DNA from 3 places in the Serratia sp. JSRIV002 genome. Region 1 is predicted to be linked to each of the others. Evidence: predicted binding sites of a transcription regulator. Region 1 holds the regulator's gene; each other region holds the start of a gene.
What was found. The regulator CRP, encoded in region 1, controls carbon source genes, mostly activating them, when cyclic AMP is high. The targets are predictions, from matches to a motif close to ATGTGANNNNNNTCACAT.
Positions count from the first base shown of each region.

Region 1 (4,671 bases):
CAAGTGGTTATTACCGGAAACCGATATGGGTTACTACCAGCAGTTGCGTGCGGTGTTAGGCACCTTCTATCAGCAATTGAGTCGTTCGCCCATTCGCTCGGACTCTGTGACCTGTGGCTTGAATATGGTGCTGGAGGCGGATTATTTGACTATCGTGGCGCGGGCGATGAGTGCACCGTTCTATTTGCAGCGTCGGCTGGTGGCATTGCCTATCGACACGTTGCCACAAGCGCAATATTGCGTGCTGTATTCACAGAAATCGCCGCTAACCGTGACGGCACGGCGATTTCTTGATTTATTGCGTGCCCACTGCCTGCGCTACCCTTGGTAGGATCAGGCCACTTCGCGGATTTCGAAGCTGTGGGTAATGCTGGCGGCTTTACCCAGCATCAAGGAGACGGAGCAGTATTTCTCGGCGGAAAGATCCACCGCACGCTCGACGATCTTATCGGTCAGCCCTTTGCCGGTGACGATAAAATGCAGATTGATATGGGTAAACAGACGCGGTGCTTCTTCACGACGCTCGGAGGTCAGTTTTACCTCACAGTCACGCACATCGTTACGCCCTTTTTGCAGGATCGACACTACGTCGATGGCGCTACAGCCGCCGACGGACATCAACACCATTTCCATCGGGCTTGGCGCTTTATCGCCAGCGTTGCCATCCATCAAAACCTGGTGACCAGACGCAGACTCACCCAGGAATGTCAGCCCTTCTACCCACTTAACTCTTGCCTGCATGTTACACACTCCGGTTAATTTCTTAAAAACAGGGTACGCTTTCGCATACATTCTGGCAACGTAACCTGACGCTAATCATGCTGAAGCGAGACAACACAAGACACCCGCCTCACTCTGTGCTACAAACAGAGCCGCAATAACTCTTTCCAGGTCACCGATTTCAGGGATATGTCCAAGGAAAGGCCCCTATATTGGTTTGTTAACAGAATGTAGCTTGCAGCTCTCCCTGCAAGTTAATATGCTAGAGCACAAGCGTATTTCTATAACACGCCTCAAAACCTGTTGATAGCCACAATTAAAACACCGGGCTATAAGCACGTTTTACAGGGAACTCTGACCCCTGTGATACAAGGCAGCGATAACAACAGAGGATAACAGCGAATGGTTCTCGGCAAACCGCAAACAGACCCGACTCTCGAATGGTTCCTGTCTCATTGCCATATCCACAAATATCCATCGAAGAGTACGCTTATTCACCAAGGTGAAAAGGCCGAAACGCTTTACTACATCGTCAAAGGCTCCGTCGCGGTGCTGATTAAAGATGAAGAAGGCAAAGAGATGATCCTGTCCTACCTTAACCAGGGGGATTTCATCGGCGAGCTAGGATTATTTGAAGAAGGCCAGGAGCGTAGCGCCTGGGTACGGGCCAAAACCGCCTGTGAAGTGGCTGAAATTTCCTACAAGAAATTCCGCCAGTTGATCCAGGTTAACCCGGATATCCTGATGCGCCTGTCCGCACAGATGGCTAACCGCCTGCAAGTCACCTCAGAGAAAGTGGGTAACCTCGCCTTCCTTGACGTAACCGGCCGCATTGCACAGACCTTGCTGAACCTGGCAAAACAGCCTGATGCCATGACTCACCCAGACGGCATGCAGATCAAAATCACCCGCCAGGAAATTGGCCAAATCGTCGGTTGCTCACGTGAAACCGTCGGTCGTATTTTGAAAATGCTCGAAGATCAAAACCTGATCTCCGCGCACGGCAAAACCATTGTCGTGTACGGTACGCGTTAATCCCCAGGGAAACGGTGCAGCAATGCGCCGTTTCTTTACCTGCTGAATAGCCAACCATGTGGCGCCGCCTGATCTACCACCCGGAAGTCAACTACGCACTGCGGCAAACGCTGGTGTTGTGCCTGCCGGTGGCGTTTGGTTTACTGATTGGCAACCTGCAACTCGGCATGCTGTTCTCGTTGGTGCCCGCCTGCTGCAACATTGCCGGGCTGGATACGCCGCACAAACGCTTTTTCAAACGCCTGGTCGTAGGCGGCTCCCTGTTCGCACTCAGCAGCCTTCTGCTGCAACAAGCCCTGCTGTGGGATCTGCCGTTACCCTTGCTGATGCTGGCAATGGCGCTGTTGCTCGGCGTCAGCGGTGAGATCAGCCCGCTGCACGCACGCCTGCTACCAGCCGCATTGGTCGCCGCCATCTTTTCCCTCAGCATGGTAGGCACCGTGCCAATCTGGCATGCCCCTTTGCTGTATATCGTCGGCACCGCCTGGTACGGGCTGTTTACCTGGGCCTGGTTCAAGCTGTGGAAAGAGCAGCCGATGCGCGAATCTCTAAGCCAGCTGTATATGCAGCTGGCCGACTATTTTGAAGCCAAATACTCATTACTGACGCAGCATACCGATCCTGAAACTGCCCTGCCGCCGCTGTTGCAACGCCAGCAGAAAGTCATGGATCTGATCAGTCTGCTATACCAACAGCTTAATTTCCTGCCCCATGCCAATAACCTGGAGCAAAAGCGCCTGCGGCGTACGTTTCAGGTGGCGCTCGATTTGCAAGAGCACATCACCGTCAGCCTGCATCTGCCGGAAGAAGTGCAAAAGCTGGTGGAGCAAAGCCAGGCCGAAGCGATCATCCGCCGCAACGCCCAGGTGATCGCCACGCGCCTGCGGGTGGTGGCCGACGATATTCTCTATCATCGGCACTCTTCGCGTTTCAGCATGAAGAATGAGCTGGCGGCGCTGGAAAAAGTGGCCTCACAGCACGCCGATAATCCGGTTGGCCAGTTCTGCTATTACCACTTCAGTCGCATCGCACGCCTGCTGCGCACTCAGCACCCACTTTACCGCCGTAATCTGATGGCCAATCAGTCACGCCTGCCGTTCTGGCCTGCAGTGGTGAGCTATCTATCGTTCAAATCCAACGCCTTGCGTAACGCCGCCAGACTGGGGGTCATTCTGGCGGCAGGCAGCAGCCTTGGCATGCTGTTCAATCTGCCAAAACCCTACTGGATCTTGCTGACCATCATGCTGGTCAGCCAAAACGGCTATAACGCCACGCGGGTGAGGATCCAGCACCGTGCCCTCGGCACGTTGGCCGGGCTGGTGATTGCCGCTGGACTGTTGCAACTACAGATGCCGGAGAACGTGACGCTGAGCATCATGTTGGCCATCACCCTGGCGGCCTATCTGATCCTGCGGAAAAACTACGGGCTGGCGGTGATGGGCTTCACCGTGACCGCCGTCTACACCTTGCAGCTCCTGGCGCTGAACGGTACCCATTTCCTGGTCCCCCGCCTGATCGATACCCTTATCGGCTGCGTACTGGTGTTTGGTGGCACGATCTGGCTATGGCCGCAGTGGCAGAGCGGCATGCTGCGTAAAAACGCCCATCAGGCTCTGGAGCACGATCAGACTGCACTGCGTTTATTGCTGGAAGAACAGGAACCCGACCCCAGCGAACTGGCCTACACACGCATGCAGGTCAATCAGGCGCATAACGCCCTGTTTACCTCCCTCAATCAGGCGATGCAGGAACCGGGGTTTGAATCGAATTATCTGGCTGATATGCGGCTGTGGATCACCCATAACCAGTTTATTGTTGAACACCTGAATGCGATGACCATTCTGGCGCGCGAGCACTATATGCTGACGCCAAAGCTGGCTCAGGAGTATCTGCAAACCTGTGAGATCGCCTTACAGAGCTGTCAGCAGCGGTTGGAATATGACGGCCCGAGTACCAGCAACAGCATCATGCAGCCGCCGGACCTGCATCCAGATATGCCGATCACCGAGATGGAACGCCACTTGAGGCGGATCCTTTCTCACCTGACCGTGATGCATACCATTTCGTCATTGGCATGGCGCCAGCGCCCACATCATGGGATCTGGCTGAAGCGCAAATTGCGGGAAAGCTGAGACTAGCGGGACCGCAGCCCCGCTAACTTGATCAGCCGTTAATCACATCCTGTACGGCCAATTCGAACAGCGCCATGCCCTCGTCGATATCTTTCAGCTCAACCACCAACGAAGGGGCAAAACGGATCACATTTGGCCCGGCATTGAGGATCATCAAACCACGTGCAGCAGCGGCAGTGAGGAAATCACGCGCTTTGCCGTGATAGCCCGCCTTCAGTTCCGCGCCAATCAACAGCCCCATGCCACGAATATCGCTGAACACATCGTATTTCTTACCGATCTCCTGCAAAGCCTGAACAAACAGCCCACGACGCTGCTCAATCCCGCTTAGCACCTCTGGCGTGTTGATCACGTCCAACGCTGCCTCTGCCACTGCACAGGCCAGTGGGTTGCCGCCGTAGGTGGTGCCGTGGGTGCCAACCTGCATCACCGAGGCGATCTCTTCGGTGGTCAGCATCGCGCTCACCGGGAAACCGCCGCCCAGCGCTTTGGCGGTGGTGAGGATGTCTGGCGTAATGCCGTAATGCATATAGGTAAACAGCTTGCCGCTACGGCCCATACCGCTTTGCACTTCATCAAACACCAGCAGCGCCTGATGTTGGTCGCAAAGTTCACGTACGCCCTTGAGGAAGACAGGATCGGCGGCGGTAATGCCCCCTTCACCCTGAATAGGCTCCATCACTACCGCACAGGTGTGATCGTCCATCACCGCTTTCACCGCGGCCAGATCGTTGAAAGGTACATGCACGATATCGGCCGGTTTCGGCCCAAAGCCGTCGGAATA
Region 1 is NZ_CP074143.1:5,602,500-5,607,170, forward strand. Features, by position in the region: gene KGP26_RS26310 (LysR substrate-binding domain-containing protein) at 1-331, shown strand, start outside; gene KGP26_RS26315 (OsmC family protein) at 334-741, opposite strand; gene crp (cAMP-activated global transcriptional regulator CRP) at 1,123-1,755, shown strand; gene KGP26_RS26325 (YccS/YhfK family putative transporter) at 1,812-3,887, shown strand; gene KGP26_RS26330 (aspartate aminotransferase family protein) at 3,919-4,671, opposite strand, start outside.

Region 2 (4,671 bases), 410 kb from region 1:
GCGAAAATTCTGCTTATCCTGCACCTTATCGAGCCACAGCCGGATCAGCATACGGTCATACAACGCTTCAAGGCTGCTATCGGCCTCGGGTAATTCATTGGAGGCGGTGACCAGCAGGCGCAGGGGAATGGGCTCTTCACTATTACCGTTACGGAAGCGGCGCTCGTTGATCGCGGTCAGCAGGGTATTGAGGATAGCCGGGCCAGCCTTCCAGATTTCATCAAGAAAGACAATCTCGGCTTCGGGCAGATAACCCGCAGTCAGACGCTGATAGCGGCCTTCATCTTTCAGAGCCTGGATCGACAGCGGGCCAAACACCTCTTCCGGCGTGGAAAAGCGCGTCATCAGGTATTCAAAGGAGCGAGCGCTGCGGAAGGCAAATTTCAGCCGGCGGGCGATCAGGCTCTTGGCGATCCCCGGCGGGCCCAGCAGGAACACGCTTTCGCCGCACAAGGCTGCCAGCAAGCAAAGCCTGATAGCCTCTTGCCGTTCATAAAGGCCGCTCTCCAGCGCACTGCTGAGGCGGGCGATCCGTTCTGCCAGAAGTGTTGATGACGCCATAAAATAGCTCGCGTTGTCCGGAGGTTAGAGCCTGCCACCCAGGCCGACAGCCAATCTTGCTAGAGAATCCGATGATAAACCATCATTATTTTTAGCCTTATAGCTGGTTGATTAGTAAAATTTTTCTATGCTCAACAAGGGGGCTGATTCACATTTTGTTTATTTTTGGGGTCAGATAGTAGAGTAGGCAAGTGCTATAAATGATGCATACTGTGCGCCTTTTACCGGGTGTGACGGATCTTGGAGCCCGTATCTTTAACCTGATGCTGATGCATCGGTTGACGGATGATCTAGCAAAAGAAGCAAACTATGAGCACAGAACATAAACAGTCTTTATCGGCGGTTACCCTGGCGGCTATTGGGGTCGTTTACGGTGATATCGGCACCAGCCCGCTCTATACCTTGCGAGAATGTTTTTCCGGTCATTACGGTTTTGATGTCCGTCCCGACGTGGTGTTTGGTTTTCTTTCCTTAATCTTCTGGATGTTGATCGTCATCGTTTCCTTGAAGTATCTCACCTACGTCATGCGTGCGGATAACGCCGGTGAAGGCGGGATACTGACGTTGATGTCTTTGGCTGGGCGCCATACCTCGGCACGTACGACCTCTTTGCTGGTGATCCTGGGCCTGATTGGTGGCAGCTTCTTCTATGGCGAGGTAGTGATCACTCCGGCGATCTCGGTGATGTCGGCGATCGAAGGGTTGGAGATTGCCGCCCCGTCGCTTGATCCCTACATCGTCCCGCTGTCTATTCTGGTACTGACCTTACTGTTCGCCATCCAAAAACATGGCACCGGTAGCGTGGGCAAACTGTTTGCCCCGGTGATGCTGCTGTGGTTTATCGTATTGGCGGTCCTGGGGGCGCGCAGCATTATCGCCAACCCGGAAGTGTTGCAGGCGCTGAACCCTAAATGGGCCCTCAACTTCTTTGTTGAATATAAGAAGGTGTCCTTCTTCGCGCTCGGTGCGGTGGTACTGTCGATTACCGGTGTGGAAGCGCTGTATGCCGATATGGGCCACTTTGGCAAATTCCCGATCCGCCTGGCCTGGTTCACCGTGGTACTGCCTTCGCTGGTGCTTAACTACTTCGGCCAAGGCGCATTGCTGCTGAAAAATCCGGAAGCGATCAAGAACCCGTTCTTCCTGTTGGCCCCCGATTGGGCGTTGATCCCGCTGTTGATATTGGCTACGCTGGCCACGGTTATTGCCTCGCAGGCGGTCATTTCCGGCGTTTTCTCGTTGACCCGCCAGGCCGTTCGTCTGGGCTATCTGTCACCGATGCGCATCATTCATACCTCGGAAATGGAGTCCGGCCAGATCTATATCCCGGTGATCAACTGGACCCTGTATATCGCCGTGGTGTTGGTGATTGTGGGCTTCGAACACTCCAGTAACCTGGCCGCGGCCTATGGTATTGCGGTGACCGGCACCATGGTATTGACCAGCATCCTGATCACCTCCGTCGCCATCAAGAATTGGCATTGGAATCGCTTCCTGGTGGGAGGCATTCTGGTGATGCTGCTGATTATCGATGTACCGATGTTCTCGGCGAACGCCTTGAAACTGTTCTCTGGCGGTTGGTTGCCACTGATGTTGGCCCTGGTGATGTTCCTGATCATGATCACCTGGAAGAGTGAACGTTTCCGCCTGCTGCGCCGGATGCATGAGCACGGTAACTCCCTTGAAGCACTGATTGCCTCACTGGAAAAATCGCCACCGGTTCGCGTGCCGGGCACTGCGGTGTTTATGTCGCGGGCGATTAACGTGATCCCGTTTGCCCTGTTGCATAACCTCAAGCACAACAAAGTGCTGCATGAGCGGGTAGTGCTGCTGACCTTGCGTACCGAAGATGCCCCTTATGTGCATAACGTCCGGCGTGTGACGATTGAGCAATTGTCACCGACCTTCTGGCGAGTGGTAGCCAGCTATGGCTGGCGTGAAACGCCGAACGTTGAGGAAGTCTTCCACCGCTGTGGGTTGGAAGGGCTGCCATGCCGGATGATGGAGACGTCGTTCTTTATGTCCCATGAATCGCTGATCCTCACCAAACGGCCGTGGTATCTGTTCCTGCGCGGCAAGCTGTTTATCGCCCTGAGCCGCAACGCATTGCGGGCTGCCGACCAGTTTGAGATCCCGCCCAACCGGGTCATCGAACTGGGAACCCAGGTCGAAATCTAAAAGAGAGGGCTCAGCATTTGCTGGGCCCTTCTTTTTTAGCTACGCTTTATCAAACGTGAGCGAAACGTTTCGATGGCGATCACATTTCCGCTATGACAGGGTTGTCTTCCTCTGCTGATTTTCTACACTGACTCAATAGCGAAACGTTTCGCTGCTGGAGTTTACTCATGAAAAAAGGCGTACTACTGAATTCTGACGTTTCTGCGGTGGTCTCTCGTCTCGGCCACACCGATCAGATCGCGATTTGCGATGCAGGCTTGCCGATCCCGGCCGTGACGCCGCGTATCGATCTGGCGCTGACCCAAGGGGTGCCGACATTCTTACAGGTTGTAGGCGTGGTGACGCAGGAAATGCAGGTAGAGAGCGCCATCCTGGCGGAAGAGATCGTCAAGCATAACCCGTCGCTCCACGAGGCATTACTGGCTCAACTGACTCAGCTTGGCCAACACCAGGGCAATACCATCAGCATCAGCTATATCAGCCACAGCGCGTTTAAAGCGCAAACCGAACATAGCCGGGCCGTGATCCGCAGCGGAGAATGTTCGCCCTACGCGAACGTGATCCTGTGCTCCGGCGTAACTTTCTGAGGCGCCTATGCAACCTTTACTGCAACTGAAGGGGATCGATAAGGCCTTTCCCGGCGTGAAGGCGCTTTCTGGGGCCGCCCTGAGCGTTTATCCCGGCAGGGTGATGGCGCTGGTGGGGGAAAACGGTGCTGGCAAGTCCACCATGATGAAAGTGCTGACCGGTATCTATAACAAAGATGCGGGCAGCCAATATTTCCTCGACAAGGAAGTGGCTTTCAACGGGCCGAAGGATTCGCAGGACGCGGGTATCGGCATCATCCACCAAGAACTGAACCTGATCCCGCAGCTGACCATTGCCGAGAACATCTTTCTTGGCCGCGAGTTCGTTAACCGTTTTGGCCGCATCGACTGGAAACGCATGTATGCCGAAGCGGACAAACTGCTGGCGCGTTTGAACCTGCGCTACAGCAGCCACCGGCTGGTGGGGGAATTGTCGATTGGCGATCAGCAAATGGTGGAAATCGCCAAGGTGCTGAGCTTTGAATCCAAAGTGATCATCATGGATGAGCCGACCGATGCCCTGACCGATACCGAAACCGCCTCGCTGTTTAAAGTGATCAACGAGCTGAAAGCCGAAGGCCGCGGTATTGTTTATATCTCCCACCGCCTGAAAGAGATCTTCGAAATCTGCGACGATGTGACCGTATTCCGTGACGGGCAATTTATTGCCGAGCGGCCGGTTGCCGAACTGAATGAAGATTCGCTGATTGAAATGATGGTGGGTCGCAAGCTGGAAGAGCAGTATCCACGTCTGAACCTGCCGCGCGGTGAAAAACGCCTGCAGGTGAGCCACGTTTCCGGCCCTGGCGTGCATGACGTCAGCTTTACTTTATACCGCGGTGAGATTTTGGGTGTGGCTGGCCTGATGGGGGCTGGGCGTACCGAACTGATGAAGATCCTGTACGGAGCGGCGCCACGTAAAAGCGGCACCGTGAATCTGGACGGCCATGAGGTGGTGACTCGTACTCCTCAGGACGGCCTGGCTAACGGCATTGTCTATATCTCCGAAGACCGTAAGCGTGATGGTCTGGTGCTGGGGATGTCGGTGAAGGAAAACATGTCGCTGACCGCGCTGCGCTACTTCAGCCGCGCCGGTGGTGGCCTGAAACATGCCGACGAGCAGATCGCCGTCAGCGATTTTATCCGCCTGTTCAATATCAAAACGCCGTCGATGGAGCAGCCGATTGGTTTGCTTTCCGGCGGCAATCAGCAAAAAGTGGCGATTGCCCGAGGCTTGATGACCCGGCCAAAGGTACTGATCCTCGACGAACCGACACGCGGCGTCGACGTCGGGGCCAAAAAAGAGATCTACCAGTTAATCAACCAGTTCAAGCAGGAAGGGCTG
Region 2 is NZ_CP074143.1:6,009,005-6,013,675, reverse strand. Features, by position in the region: gene ravA (ATPase RavA) at 1-561, opposite strand, end outside; gene kup (low affinity potassium transporter Kup) at 871-2,739, shown strand; gene rbsD (D-ribose pyranase) at 2,907-3,326, shown strand; gene rbsA (ribose ABC transporter ATP-binding protein RbsA) at 3,334-4,671, shown strand, end outside.
Region 2: the regulator CRP is predicted to act here: its motif matches at 2,807-2,824, upstream of rbsD (D-ribose pyranase).

Region 3 (4,671 bases), 2.5 Mb from region 1:
CGGCCCCTGAGCCGATGCGGCCTAACAGGGTGAAATAGGCGGCAAAGGCGATCACCGTGCCAAAAATCGCCAGATAGAACAGCGAACCCAGATAGCGAGTGGTGAATTCGAGCTGCAATGAAGCGCCCTGTGCCAGTGCGATGGCAAACATCAGCAGTGCGCCGTAGCTCATGGCGTAAGTGTTGGTGGAAAGGATATCCAGTCCACGGCGTTGATGGCGTGTGCTGAGCATGTTCCCCAGCGAAAAACCATAGGTGCCCAGGGCGCTCAAGCCGATCCCCTTAAGCAATTCTGGCGCCATCTGGGTCGCCATCAGATCTTGCCAAAACAGCGCCACGATGCCGATCATGCCTAACAGCGCCGCAGGAAGCAGGTTGGGGCCGGGGCGTTGGCGGAAGAAAATCATGCTGTTAACCGCGTTGAACAACACCGCCATCGAGAAAATCACCGATTCCAGCCCGCTGCTGATATAGGCTGCGGCCAGGTAGAAACAGTAAAAGTTAAAGCCAAACACACAGCAGCCCTGCAACATGCAGAACAGGTGGTCCCGCAGGCTAATGGCCCGCAGACGGCGTAGCGCCAGCATGGCCAGCCACATCACGGCGGCAGCCAGCAGGAAGCGGTAACCGATCGAAACGGGGATCGCCACCGTGCCTTGTTGCAGGGTAATCGCAATCCAGGTGGTGCCCCAAATCAGCACCACGGCAAGATACAACAGCGTATTCATAAATTCTCCTGTGAATGATGACGGGAGTATTCATCTTTTTGCGCCGTAACGCTTTCAGCCTTTTGCGGCCAATTGCATATTCTTGCGCTTTTTTTGTTAAAAGCGCCCGGTGACAACTGGTATCCCGCGCCAGCACTCTTTAAACTGAAACGGCTTGGATCACAGGAATAGGGCAGCTATGGCATACCTGGCATTTGAAACACTGCACCAACATAAAGCCCGGTTGCACAATAGCGTGCAACTGGGATCTGGCGTGCAACTTGCGGCCTGGTCCAACTGCAACGACCGTATCACCCAGGAAAGTGCCGATCACCACACCCTCAGCCTGTACGTGGCGGATGGTTATGAGTGCTATCAGAAGGTACCAGGGGGGTGGCAGAACGGCGGCGGCCCGGATCGTTTTTGCATCATGCCGCGTCATTACGAATCCACCTGGGATGTCCGCAGCAATCTCTCTTTTGTGCATCTGTACTGTACCGACCAGCATTTGCGCCATTTGGTGGAGCAGACCTGGGATCGCAGCCCGGCGTCCATCAACGTAGAGCCGCTGTCGTTTGCGGAAGATCCGCAAATCACGCTGCTGTATCGCCAGTTTTTACTTAATCACAATTGGCAAGATAGCGCCAACCAACTGGCACTGAGCAGCGCCTCTACGCTGTTGATGTCGCATATGCTTCAGCGCTACACCCAGTTCCAATGGCGGCTGCCCAGCGTGCGTGGTGGGCTGGCACCGGCCGTGCTGAAGCGGGTGCAGGAGTTTATCTATCACCATCTCGATCAATCCTTGGTGCTGGCAGACTTGGCCGCTCAGGCGGAATTAAGCGAGTTTCATTTTGCCCGCATGTTTAAACACAGCACCGGGCAGGCGCCGCATCAATATGTGATGCAGGTGCGTTTGCGGCAGGCGGAGAAATTACTGCGCAACACGCTGATGCCGCTAACCCAGATTGCGCTGGACTGCGGCTTTAGCTCGGCCAGCCATTTCAGCCACCGTTTCAAGGCATTCTATGGCTATACGCCGATACGGCTGCGGCAGCAAAGCCGTTAATCCCTGAGGAGAAAGGATATGGAACAACCATTTTGTGGTGTTGAGGTACTTTTTGTCGCGGGTTTTGGCCCGATCACCCAAAACACCAGCCAAAGTGCCGCGTTTTATCAGCAAGCGCTGGGGTTGCCGCTAAAGCCAATGGAAGGGAATGAGGACTATCTGCTGACCGAGCACGATGCCTTGGCGGGCGTGAAGCACTTTGCGCTGTGGCCACTGGCGCAGGCGGCTCAATCTTGCTTTGGCCAGGATCAATGGCCACAAGATTTGCCGGTGCCACAGGCGTGGATGGAGTTTGACGTGGCAGATATGGCGAAGGCTACCCAAACGCTGCTGGATCAGGGCTATAAACTGCTGGTAGCCAACCGTCTGGAGCCGTGGGGCCAGAGCGTCACCCGTTTGTTAAGCCCGGAAGGTTTGCTGGTCGGCGTGACCTTAACGCCCTGGATGCGCCACTAACTTTGCCGGGGCGCGATAGCTGCGCCCGTCTAGACTGGAAAAACGGTTATGGCAGAGGGAAGGCGGTTGGGTTCTGGCTCATGACATCGATGAAAACGTCTTTGAATGACGCCCAGAATTGCATAATGCCAGCCAGGTTGAAGGACATGCCCATCAGCCCCATCACAAACCAGCAGCTAGTGAACAACCCGAGGCTGCTGAACACAAACGCCATGCCGTTACGGCTGGCCTTGCGGCACACCACATTCAGTTGGCTGGCCAGAAACATCATCACTGCGCTCAGTAATTCCCAGCGCATCATAATAAAGCCAGTGGCTATGGTACTCATCGAAGGTGATCCTTTGCTACACATGCCGCAGCCAACTCCAGGTATCAGACCTTGGGGCAGAATGCGCATTGGATAGACGGTGGTTTAGGTTGTTGGTGTGATCTGCGTCACATTGTAGCATTGGAATAATTGGCGTCTCAATAGTCGTTATGGCCTGTCTGACAAATCCTGGCAACATTCCAATATGTTGAAACATTTATGCCAACTCATTAGCAACCTTTTAATGTAGCCCCCGGATTATTAACGCTATGCTTGCCGGCTTTTCGCCCAGTCAAACAGGTAAGACTCTGCGCATGGCCCAATTGCAAGATCCATTCCGTGACCATCCCGCCGAAGAAACGTTGTTCATTCGCCGTGCCTGCGTGGCGATGGTGCTGGTCGTCGCCTGTTTTGGCTTGCTGGTTTTCAACCTGTATCAGTTGCAGATCAAACAGCATGCGTTTTACCAAACGCGCTCCAATCAAAACGACATCAAGATGCTGCCCATTGCCCCCCATCGTGGCCTGATCTTCGATCGCAACGGCATCCCGTTGGTGCGCAATATACAGCTGTATCAGATTGAAGTGACCCCCAGCAAGATTGCCGATATGGCAACGCTGTTGCAAAACCTGACGCCCATTGTAGATTTGACGCCGGATGATATCGCCGCCTTCCGTGACGATATGCATCACAATAGCCGCTATAAGCCAGTTACGCTGAAGACCGGGCTTAGCGAAACCGAGGTGGCTCGTTTTGCGGTAAACCAGTATCGCTTTGACGGAGTGACCATCGAGACCTACCAGCAGCGGCAATATCCTTACGGGGCACAGTTGGCTCATGTGGTGGGGTATGTCTCCCGCATTAACGATAACGACGTTAAAAAGCTGGAGCAGCAGGGCCTGGCGCAAAACTATGCGGCCGACCACAATATTGGCAAACAGGGGCTGGAAGCCTATTACGAGAAAGAGTTACACGGCACCACCGGCTATCAGGAAGTGGAGGTGGATAACCACGGGCGTATCGTTCGCCTGCTGAAGGAACAGCCACCCCAGGCGGGCAAAGATATCTATCTGACGCTGGATCTGCACCTGCAACAGTACATTGAAGGCTTGCTCAAAGGGCAACGGGCGGCGGTGGTGGTTGCCGATCCGCGTGACGGAGGTATTCTGGCGATGGTCTCCAGCCCTAGCTACGATCCCAACCCGTTCGTCAAAGGTATTGGCTATCAGGCTTATAAGTCGCTACTCAGCAACCCGGATTTACCGCTGATTAACCGCGTGACGCAGGGGTTATACCCGCCTGCATCAACGGTAAAACCTTATATGGCGGTATCGGCACTGTTTGCCGGTGTCATTACCCCAACCACCACTTTCTTTGGCGCACCCACCTGGACCTTGCCGGGAACGCAGCGCCGCTATCGCGACTGGTTGAAAACCGGGCACGGCCTGCTGAACGTCACCAAGGCGATCGAGGAGTCGGCCGACACCTTCTTCTATCAGGTCGCCTATGAGATGGGGATCGACCGGATCCACCAGTGGCTCAGCCAGTTTGGCTATGGCCAACCGACGGGAATCGATCTGAACGAGGAATATCGCGGCGTGCTGCCGAGCAGGGAATGGAAGCAACGGGTACACAAGAAAGGCTGGTACCAAGGTGATACCGTCTCGGTGGGTATTGGCCAGGGGTATTGGATCGCTACGCCGATCCAGATGGTGAAAGCGCTGACCACGCTGATCAACAGCGGCAGGGTGAAAACGCCGCATCTGTTGTATTCGATGAGACGGGGCCGGGAAGTCGAACGCTACCGGCCACCAGAGCAGGCCGCGCAGATTGGCGAGGCCAAATCGCCGTATTGGGGAATTGTGCGCAACGGTATGTATGGCATGGCGAACCTGCCTAACGGCACCGGGTATAAGCTGTTCCATACCGCGCCCTACCAGATAGCGGCCAAATCGGGGACCTCACAGGTTTTCAGCCTGAAAGAAAACCAGACTTACAATGCCAAAATGATCCCGGTACGCCTGCGTGACCATATTTTCTACACCCTGTTTGCGCCGTATAAAAACCCGCGGGTGGCGATGGCACTAATTCTGGAAAACGGGGGTGGGGATGGTGTCGTTGCAGGGCCAACGG
Region 3 is NZ_CP074143.1:3,071,086-3,075,756, reverse strand. Features, by position in the region: gene KGP26_RS14485 (DMT family transporter) at 1-727, opposite strand, end outside; gene KGP26_RS14480 (helix-turn-helix domain-containing protein) at 906-1,775, shown strand; gene KGP26_RS14475 (glyoxalase) at 1,794-2,231, shown strand; gene KGP26_RS14470 (YjcB family protein) at 2,278-2,559, opposite strand; gene mrdA (penicillin-binding protein 2) at 2,853-4,671, shown strand, end outside.
Region 3: the regulator CRP is predicted to act here: its motif matches at 2,655-2,672, upstream of KGP26_RS14470 (YjcB family protein).